Regions from separate parts of the Carnobacterium sp. FSL W8-0810 genome, predicted to be linked through region 1. Evidence: predicted binding sites of a transcription regulator. Region 1 holds the regulator's gene; the other holds the start of a gene.
What was found. Region 1 encodes NrdR, which represses ribonucleotide reductase genes. Its sites were predicted from a motif close to ACACNATATATNGTGT; they were not measured.

Region 2: a site for NrdR is predicted at 1,881-1,896, ahead of NST49_RS04190 (deoxynucleoside kinase). Genes of this name have one in related genera too.

What each region holds. Positions count from the first base shown of each region.
Region 1 is NZ_JBBOWO010000001.1:2,328,775-2,332,973, forward strand. Features, by position in the region: gene dnaI (primosomal protein DnaI) at 1-416, opposite strand, end outside; gene NST49_RS11255 (replication initiation and membrane attachment family protein) at 419-1,867, opposite strand; gene nrdR (transcriptional regulator NrdR) at 1,892-2,359, opposite strand; gene coaE (dephospho-CoA kinase) at 2,522-3,133, opposite strand; gene mutM (DNA-formamidopyrimidine glycosylase) at 3,150-3,989, opposite strand; gene polA (DNA polymerase I) at 4,057-4,199, opposite strand, start outside.
Region 2 is NZ_JBBOWO010000001.1:852,518-856,716, reverse strand. Features, by position in the region: gene NST49_RS04195 (NupC/NupG family nucleoside CNT transporter) at 1-965, opposite strand, end outside; gene NST49_RS04190 (deoxynucleoside kinase) at 958-1,623, opposite strand; gene NST49_RS04185 (carbohydrate-binding domain-containing protein) at 1,994-3,901, opposite strand; gene NST49_RS04180 (DUF4956 domain-containing protein) at 3,901-4,199, opposite strand, start outside.

The sequences.
Region 1 (4,199 bases):
ATAGCATATCGGCGTTCATCTGTTAAATCAAAATCTGCTAATTTAGCATTTCGTACATCTTTAGGCATATCCATTGAATAAATCCGATTTTTGATTTCTAATTCTTTTTGTTTAGCGATCAATTCAGCCGAAGGTACATAGGTCACGTCAATGTAATGATAATTTAAAACTAATTTAGGATGGTAACCAGGAGCCATCATACCTTCTTTTAATTGAAATTTCTTTTTTTCTTGTACATATTCATATAATTTAGCATAACTTTTAACAATGGCTTCATCATCCAAATTTTGACGATTGTCTGCAATAAATTGCGTCACATCGGGATCATCTAAAACTTCTTGAATGAGTTCTTCATATTTATCCGTTAAATTTCGATCTTTGATCATTCGCGTCAAGCTTTCACCAATATCCTCCATTATTATTCACCTTCTTTGCCAAAATTTTGAATTCTTTTCAACCGTTCCATAAACGCTTGTTTCTCTTCTTCACTCATCGGTTTTTCTTCCATTTGGTTATTTTCTGCTTTGGCCCAATCTGGAAGAGTTTCTTTTCTTATCGTGGTTTGATTATTGTAATTACCTTTACTTCTGTTTTGTGTGTAGGTCTTGTTACGATTTTCTTGTTGTTGTTTTTTTTCAGCATTTTCTAAATACATTTTTTTAACCTTTTGAATCGCTTCTTCAGGTGCTACTACCTTTTCTTGCGCCCAGTCATTGGCGATTTTATAAGCTAATTTTTGGTCAAGCGTTGGGTTATTTTTCACAACTAAAACATAATGAATCAAAATATTGATCACCGCTGTTGGTAAATTAGCTTTCTTCACGATTTCTTCTAAAGTCCATTCTTCAGGTTTTGTTACAAAACCGCCTTTTTGTTCTTTAATAGAATTCATAAAATCATAAGGGCTTATTTGCTCACTTACTTCGATGACCGCAATATCTTCTTTAGTTAATCCCTTTTTCATAAGATCATTTTCACGCGTTTTTTGCTGATTTACATCGATCTGGATATCTTTTTCCACCACGTCTTTTAAAGAAATATTTTGTTGGTTTTTATTATGATAATCATCATATACTAATTTCTTTAATTTTTTTTCATCAATGGTTCCAGTTTCAATATCTGATGCATTAAGAATAAATTGTTGCATCGTTAATTCGTCTAAACCATATAACGTGTGCAATACAAGAATCGTTTCCTCTATTTCTTTTGTAATGGAAGAACGATTGATGTATTGCTGATTTAAACCTGAATAAAAAAATTTCAAATCAAACGTTTTCGGATCAACTTTCGGATTAGAATTGGCTGTTTTCCCAATATATGAAACAGGCTCTTTTAAAAGTTCCTTTTCTCTTTTTAGTAATTCAGCGTCAAACTGAAACACGTCTAAAAATGACTTAGTGATTTCTTGAAATTTCTGTTTGTCTATCTTTTCTACAATGAATCGTTTTCTCAAATTTTTAAATTTTCGTTCACCAACTCTTTCTAATAACAATAAACTTAATAAATCATCTTTGAAAAATACCTCACTAGTTTGAGGAGCTTGCAATTCATAGATCGTTAATTTAGTCGTATCTGTTTGGACATAGGTTTTAAGGAGACCTATCGCTTCTAACTTGATCCTAGCTTGATAGAGTTCAGGGATACCGATATTTAACACTGTCAGCAATTCCGAATGCAGAATTCCTTCACTCCAATATTTTTCTTCTTCTATTTCAGTCCATAATGTCATATAAAGGCTATATGCAGCAGTGCCAATCAAAGGTTGATACAAAAAAGTGAGAATTTTTTGATCAATATCCGATAGTAACGCATTTTGTTTTACTAAAAACCCATCTTTAGGACTTAAGTTTTTCCATGGATATCCCAAAACGATTCACACCTTTCTGTCTCACTAATTTTTTTCAGCTTTTTTTCTTTCAAATTCTTGAAGTTCTTTAAGAAAGACACTCATATCTTTAAATTGACGATAGACACTAGCAAAGCGGATATACGCTATTTCATCTACATCAGCTAATTTTTCCATAATGTATTCTCCAATAATAGCAGAAGAAACTTCATTTTCGCCTAACCCTCTGATTTGATTTTCTACTTCATCCACTATTTTTTCAACTTGTTCCATTGCTACAGGTCGTTTTTCACAAGAACGAATCAACCCTCTTAAAATTTTTTCACGATTAAATTCTTCTCTGGTTCCATTTTTTTTGATCACTAAAAGAGGTGTTTTTTCAACCCGTTCAAATGTAGTAAATCGAAAACTACAGGCTTCACATTCTCTTCTTCTACGAATGGCACGTCCATCATCTGCTGGACGACTATCGACAACTTTAGAACCATTATTTTGACAGCGTGGACATTGCATTATTATCATTCCTATCTTAAGTGCGTCTTATCTCTGCACTAGTTTTGTACACAGTTATTTACACTATTATACCATACAACAATCACAGATAAAACCGGTTAAAATCGGTAAAAAGAGCAAAGAATAAAGCACTGATGCTTTATTCTTTGCTCTTTTCAATTTTTATTTTATGCATGAATTGGGTTTTATTTTTTCAATCCACTTTAAAACTTGTTTTTTTGTATGTTCAACTGTCCCATTATTATCAATTATAATATCTCCCAGAGTTATTTTTTCTGAAATAGACAACTGAGCAGCAATTTTTTGCAATGCTTCATTTCTTTTTATTCCATCTCTTTTCATTAAACGGTCTATTTGAGTCTCCGGTGTTGTAGCTACTACCATGATTTGATCAACATCATCTTTATATCCAGTTTCAAAAAGCAGAGGAATATCTAATACAATAACAACAGGATGCTGTTTTAAGTAATCATCTTTCTTAGTCATAATCCATTGCCGTATGTGTTGAGATAACATTTCGTTTAACTGCTCTCTCTCTTTTTCATCATTAAATACGATTTTTCCCAGTTCAGAACGATTTAAAGTACCATCAGGTAGAATAATTTTATCACCAAAATAGGCTTTTAATTTATTTAACCCTTCTGTGCCAGGTTCTACTACTTCTCTAGCACCAATATCTGCATCTACAACAGGGTAACCCTGTTCCTTAAACAATTTACTAACAGTTGACTTGCCAGTAGCAATACTGCCAGTTAGCCCTAAAATTACAGTCATATTATCCCCTCTTTATTTAGTAATCACTGTCTAATTGCTGGCAATTAGGACAAAAATGAGTTCCTCGTTGAGCTACTTTTATTTTTTCTATAGGCGTTCCACATCGAATACACGGACTTCCTTTTTTACCATAAACCGCTAATTTCACTTGAAATGTCCCAGCATCTCCAAGTGCATTTTTATAAGTGCGAATCGTCGTTCCACCAGCTTTTACAGCATCCCCTAAGACTTTGATAATGGATTCATGCAACCTTGAAACTTCATTTTTACTTAAGCTATTTGCAGCTCTCATCGGATGGATCTTAGCTACAAATAAAGCTTCATCTACATAAATATTTCCTAATCCAGCTACAATTGTTTGATCCAATAACAGAGGCTTAATAGACCGTTTTTTAGTTTGTAGTGTAGTATAAAATGTCTTTCCATCAAAAGCTTCTTTAGTCGGTTCAGGACCAAGTAGCCTTATACCTGTCGTACTAAACTCTTTTCCTAAAGGAACAAGTGTCATCCGACCAAATTTCCGTACATCCAGATAACGTAAATCTCTTCCGTCTGTTAAATGAAAAACGATATGTGTATGTTTTTTTAAAGGTGCTGTTGAATTTTCTACCTCATACTTACCTTCCATACGCAAATGAGAAACCAAAGCCCAATGTTCAAAACGGAAAATAATGTATTTTCCTCGTCTATCAAACTCTATGATCGTTTCTCCAACTAAAAGCTGTTTAAATTCTTCGCTATCGATAGATCCAGCAACGATACGGTCCCAATAAACATCTACTGATTGAATCGTTGCGCCTAATACAAGTTGTTCTAAACCTTTTCTAACCGTTTCAACTTCTGGTAATTCAGGCAAATTTTTACTTCCTTTCTATCTAAAAAATGTTTCTGCTATAACTGAACATAGCAGAAACATTTCCTTCTTATTTCGCTTCGTACCAGCTTTTCCCGCTGTTGCTGTCTACTTTTAAAGGAACAGATAATTCTACTGCACCTTCCATAACTTGAATCACTAGTGCTTCAAGTTGTTCAAGTTCTTCTTCAGGCGCTTCAAAAATCAGTTCAT
Region 2 (4,199 bases), 1.5 Mb from region 1:
GGAGCAAAGTCAGCATAAGCGACAAACTCGTTGATTGATAATTTGGTCCCTAGCAGTTGGCCAGCTAACATTGCCTCCGTACCACTTAAGCCCATCAACCAACCGATTGGCATAAAGATATAGCCTAGAACCCCTGTAAAACTGGTCCCTACTAACCCTAAAATACTATTCAATAATGCCACAATAGAAATACCAGCAATCAAACTCGCACCGATACCTAAAACCATTTGAAGCCCATTGTTGATTCCTTCGGCCATGGCAGAAAAAAGAGAGGTATTCGAGCCTTTACGATCTAAAGTTACATCAGTTACTTTACTAACTTCTGTCTCAGGCGTTAAGATTTTAGCTACCAGTAATGATCCAAACGGTACTAAAGCCGTTGTAATCAATAACCATTTCATCGGAATACCTAATAAATTATATCCCACTAAGATAGAAGCCGACATAGATCCCATTCCTGCAACTAAAACTGTCATCAACTCTGATTTTGTCATATCAGGCAAATATTTTGCAACTAAGAAAGGCGCTTCTGTCTGCCCCAACAACATATTTGCTACAGCAACAAAAGATTCTGCTTTTTCAGTTCCTAACAACTTTCCAACTGCTCCACCTATGATTTTAACGACCCAACCAACTACACCTAAGTAGCCAAGGATCCCTGTCAAAGCAGATAGGAAGATAATAACACCTAATACATCAATGAAGAAGTATCCTCTTCCAAATAAATCGCCAAACACAAAAGATAGTCCTTCATTCGCAAAACTGAATAGTTTCGTTACACCTGCAGCTAACTGTTCAATGATCCAGCTGCCTACAGGAACTTTAATTAAGAACAAAGCCAACACTAATTGAGCTGCTAGCGCAACTCCAACCGTACGCTTATTAATTGCTTTTTTATTGTCTGATAAGAGAAATAAAATCCCTAACATGACTATAATGCCTAAAACTGTTATTACTCTACTCATTGATTCTACTCTCCATTTCAACTAACTTTTCTTTTACTAATTTCACCACAAAATCCGCGTCTTCACTATTATTGATCACATCGATTTTATCAATATTGATCACTAAAACATCAGATTCTTTATAGTGATGAGTGACCCAATTATCATAACCTTGCCAAAGAGCTTTGTAATAGTCCATTAATCCTTGATCTTGTTCAAAGTCTCTGCCTCGCAAACCGATTCTGTAAAGAATCGTTTCAAAGGAGCCTTGTAAATAAACCATTAAATCTGGAGATTTTTTAGGCAGTTCTTGTAATTCTTCCATCATGTTGTTCAATAATTTTTCATAAATACTAAACTCTGAAGCTGAGATACGTCCTAACTCTGTATTTACTTTGGCAAAATACCAATCTTCATAAATTGAGCGATCCAACACATTATTCTTGTTGTGTAAAGCTTCTTTAATACTTTTAAAACGACTACTTAAAAAATCTAATTGCAATAAAAACGGGTATCGTTTTAAATGCTGTTCCTCTTCACTTGCTGTGTAAAATAAAGGCAATATTTCATTGTCATCTACATTCTCATAGAATACCTCACTGTTTAAAGATTTTCCTAACAGTTCAGCTACACTTGTTTTTCCTGCTCCAATCATTCCACCAATTACTAAAATCGCCATCTGCCCCTCTCCTCATTGCATGGAAAAAGAGCAGCATAGTTCAGCTACTCTTTTTCCATCTCATTACTAGTTGTTATCTTAGTAGTTTCTAGAAATCGTATTGCTTAAATTTTTTGTTGCATCTTTTTATGTAACTATTTATAGTTTATGCAGTAGTTCATTGCTTAACCATCGATTAGCTCCTTAGCTATAATACTATGATATGAAAATTATATCAACCTGAAATTATACCATATGTGCTAATTACTAAAAAACAAACACCATATATTGTGGTTGCGCATTCAATACATCCTATAGACTAAAAAATAGACAAGCCTTAGGAATTTTCCTACTGACTTGTCTATTCTATTTTACTTCTTAACTAACTAGGTTAAGGCATGGTTGGTATACTATCTGTATTTCCTTCACTGGGTTTTTGCATGTCCCCATTTGGTTGCATGTTCTTGTCACCGGGCTGTTGCATGCCGCCCCCCATTTGTCCTGTTGTAGTGCCTACTGTTGTTGATACTGATTCAATTGGAACTTCAAAAGTTTCATCATTAATGGATAAAGTGTATGTTTCATCTACTGCTAAATCAGCAGAGCTGAACTGTACAGAAGTGAAACTTTTATCTGCTGTCCATGATAAGAGAACTGTACCGTCTGCATCGCTTAATTCAATTTTGCTACCCGCTTCATAAGTTGTTTCAAATCCATAAAAAACACTTACTTGACTAGAACTGTCTGCAAAAGTTACTGCCATTCCAGAGCTTCCAGCAGCCATTAACGTTCCGCCAGTTATCACAGCCTCTCCATTTGAATCAATTGTTCCGTTACCATCATTTTCTGGTCCGCTAACAGTCGTCACCCCTCCAGAAATTTCAATCGTTCCGTTTGAATCTAATCCATCACCACTGCTGTTCACTGTCAATGTACCACCAGAAATGACCAATGTATTTTCACTGTAGCTGCCAGATTCACCCGGTCCGGCTGCTTGTTCAGTTGTTGTTGAAGTCCCACCAGATACATTTACTCCGTCATCACTAGCTACAACGTTTATTTCTCCATTACTGATTGTAATCGCCTTACCTTCGATTCCTTCATAACTTTCTGTAATAGCAACACTCGAACCACTTAATTGCAAATCATTATCAGCATGTAAGCCATCGTCTCCGGCAATTAATGTGAGCGATCCTCCTGCAAGTGTCAGATTTCCATCAGTATGCACTGTATCATCAGCCGCATCAATTGCAATCGTGCCATCATTAATAATCAACTCGCCGGCTGCTTTCAATCCTTTGGTACTGGTTGAACTGATCTCATCGCTATCCGCATTTTCTTCTTCATCTGCTGCTTGAGCAAAGAAATCCATCCCTTCTTGTGTTTTTGCTACTGCATTGGCACTCCCGCCACCTGCTGTAATGTCAAATGTTCCGCCATCAATTTGAAGTAGCGTTTCAGCTTGAATACCGTCTTGCTCTGCATCAATAGTAAAGTTACCTCCGGCTATATAGACAAAACCTTTGCCTTCTTCATCTGCATTATCGGACTGAATACTATCTGTTCCGGTTTCAAGAGTAAACGTTCCATCTTTGATTTTCACTGCATCTTTTCCTGAAAGTCCTTGGCCTGCTGCAGTAATATTATACGTACCACTTACGACGATTAATTCATCTTTTGCTACGATTCCGTGATTCGTATTCGCATGTATCGTTAAACTACCAGAGCCGTTAAATGCCAAATCAGCTTTACTAAAAATTGTTCCATCAATACTAGTCGCATCGGCATCCGTATCAAGTGTTGCTGTACTTCCAGCTTTATCAGTCAATGTATTTTCTGATCCTTCTGCCAATGTCACAAAGACTTTATCAGCTTCTTCGATCAATAAAGGAGCACTTGTTGAGGAGGTAATATCTACTCCGTCAAAGATCAAATGAACTTCTTCAGTATTCGGGGCCGTTACTTTGATTTGACCATCTGAAAGAGTTCCGCTGATCAAATATGTTCCACCAGTTGTAATTGTAACAACATTACCATCAACCGTTGCTCCTTCTCCGCTGCTTGTGTTCTGATTGTCAGCCAATTGGATAGTAGTAGAATCAGCCTCGTCATATCCGACTTCAAGATCATCGGAACTAAATTCTAAATCATAATCTACTGTACTTTCTACAGTGCCAGACTCAGTTGCTGTAGCAGAATCTGCACTTTGACTAGTGCCAGAAGCGGTTGATTGGCATCCGGCTAACATCACCAAAACAGCTAGTGATAAAAATGGTGTGATCTTCGTCTTTTTTTTCATTAGAGTTCTTCCTTTCCAGCTAACGAGCGTCCACAGATAATTTCTAAATTTCCATTTCTGCAACGCAATGCGTCGATTAATTGTTTTTCCTGATTTTGATCTTTCAATTCGATCGTATATTCAATCCGAAACAGACTGCCCATATTGGTAGTCTTTACTCTTATCATCTGATAACTGGACAAGTATTGTTCGAAGATATCATCAAAAACAGCGCTATAATCTAGATTTTCTGGAATTGTTATTTTTAACAACCGAACCCGTTCACCCATTTCGCCAAAGCTGGAAAGATTTAATCCAA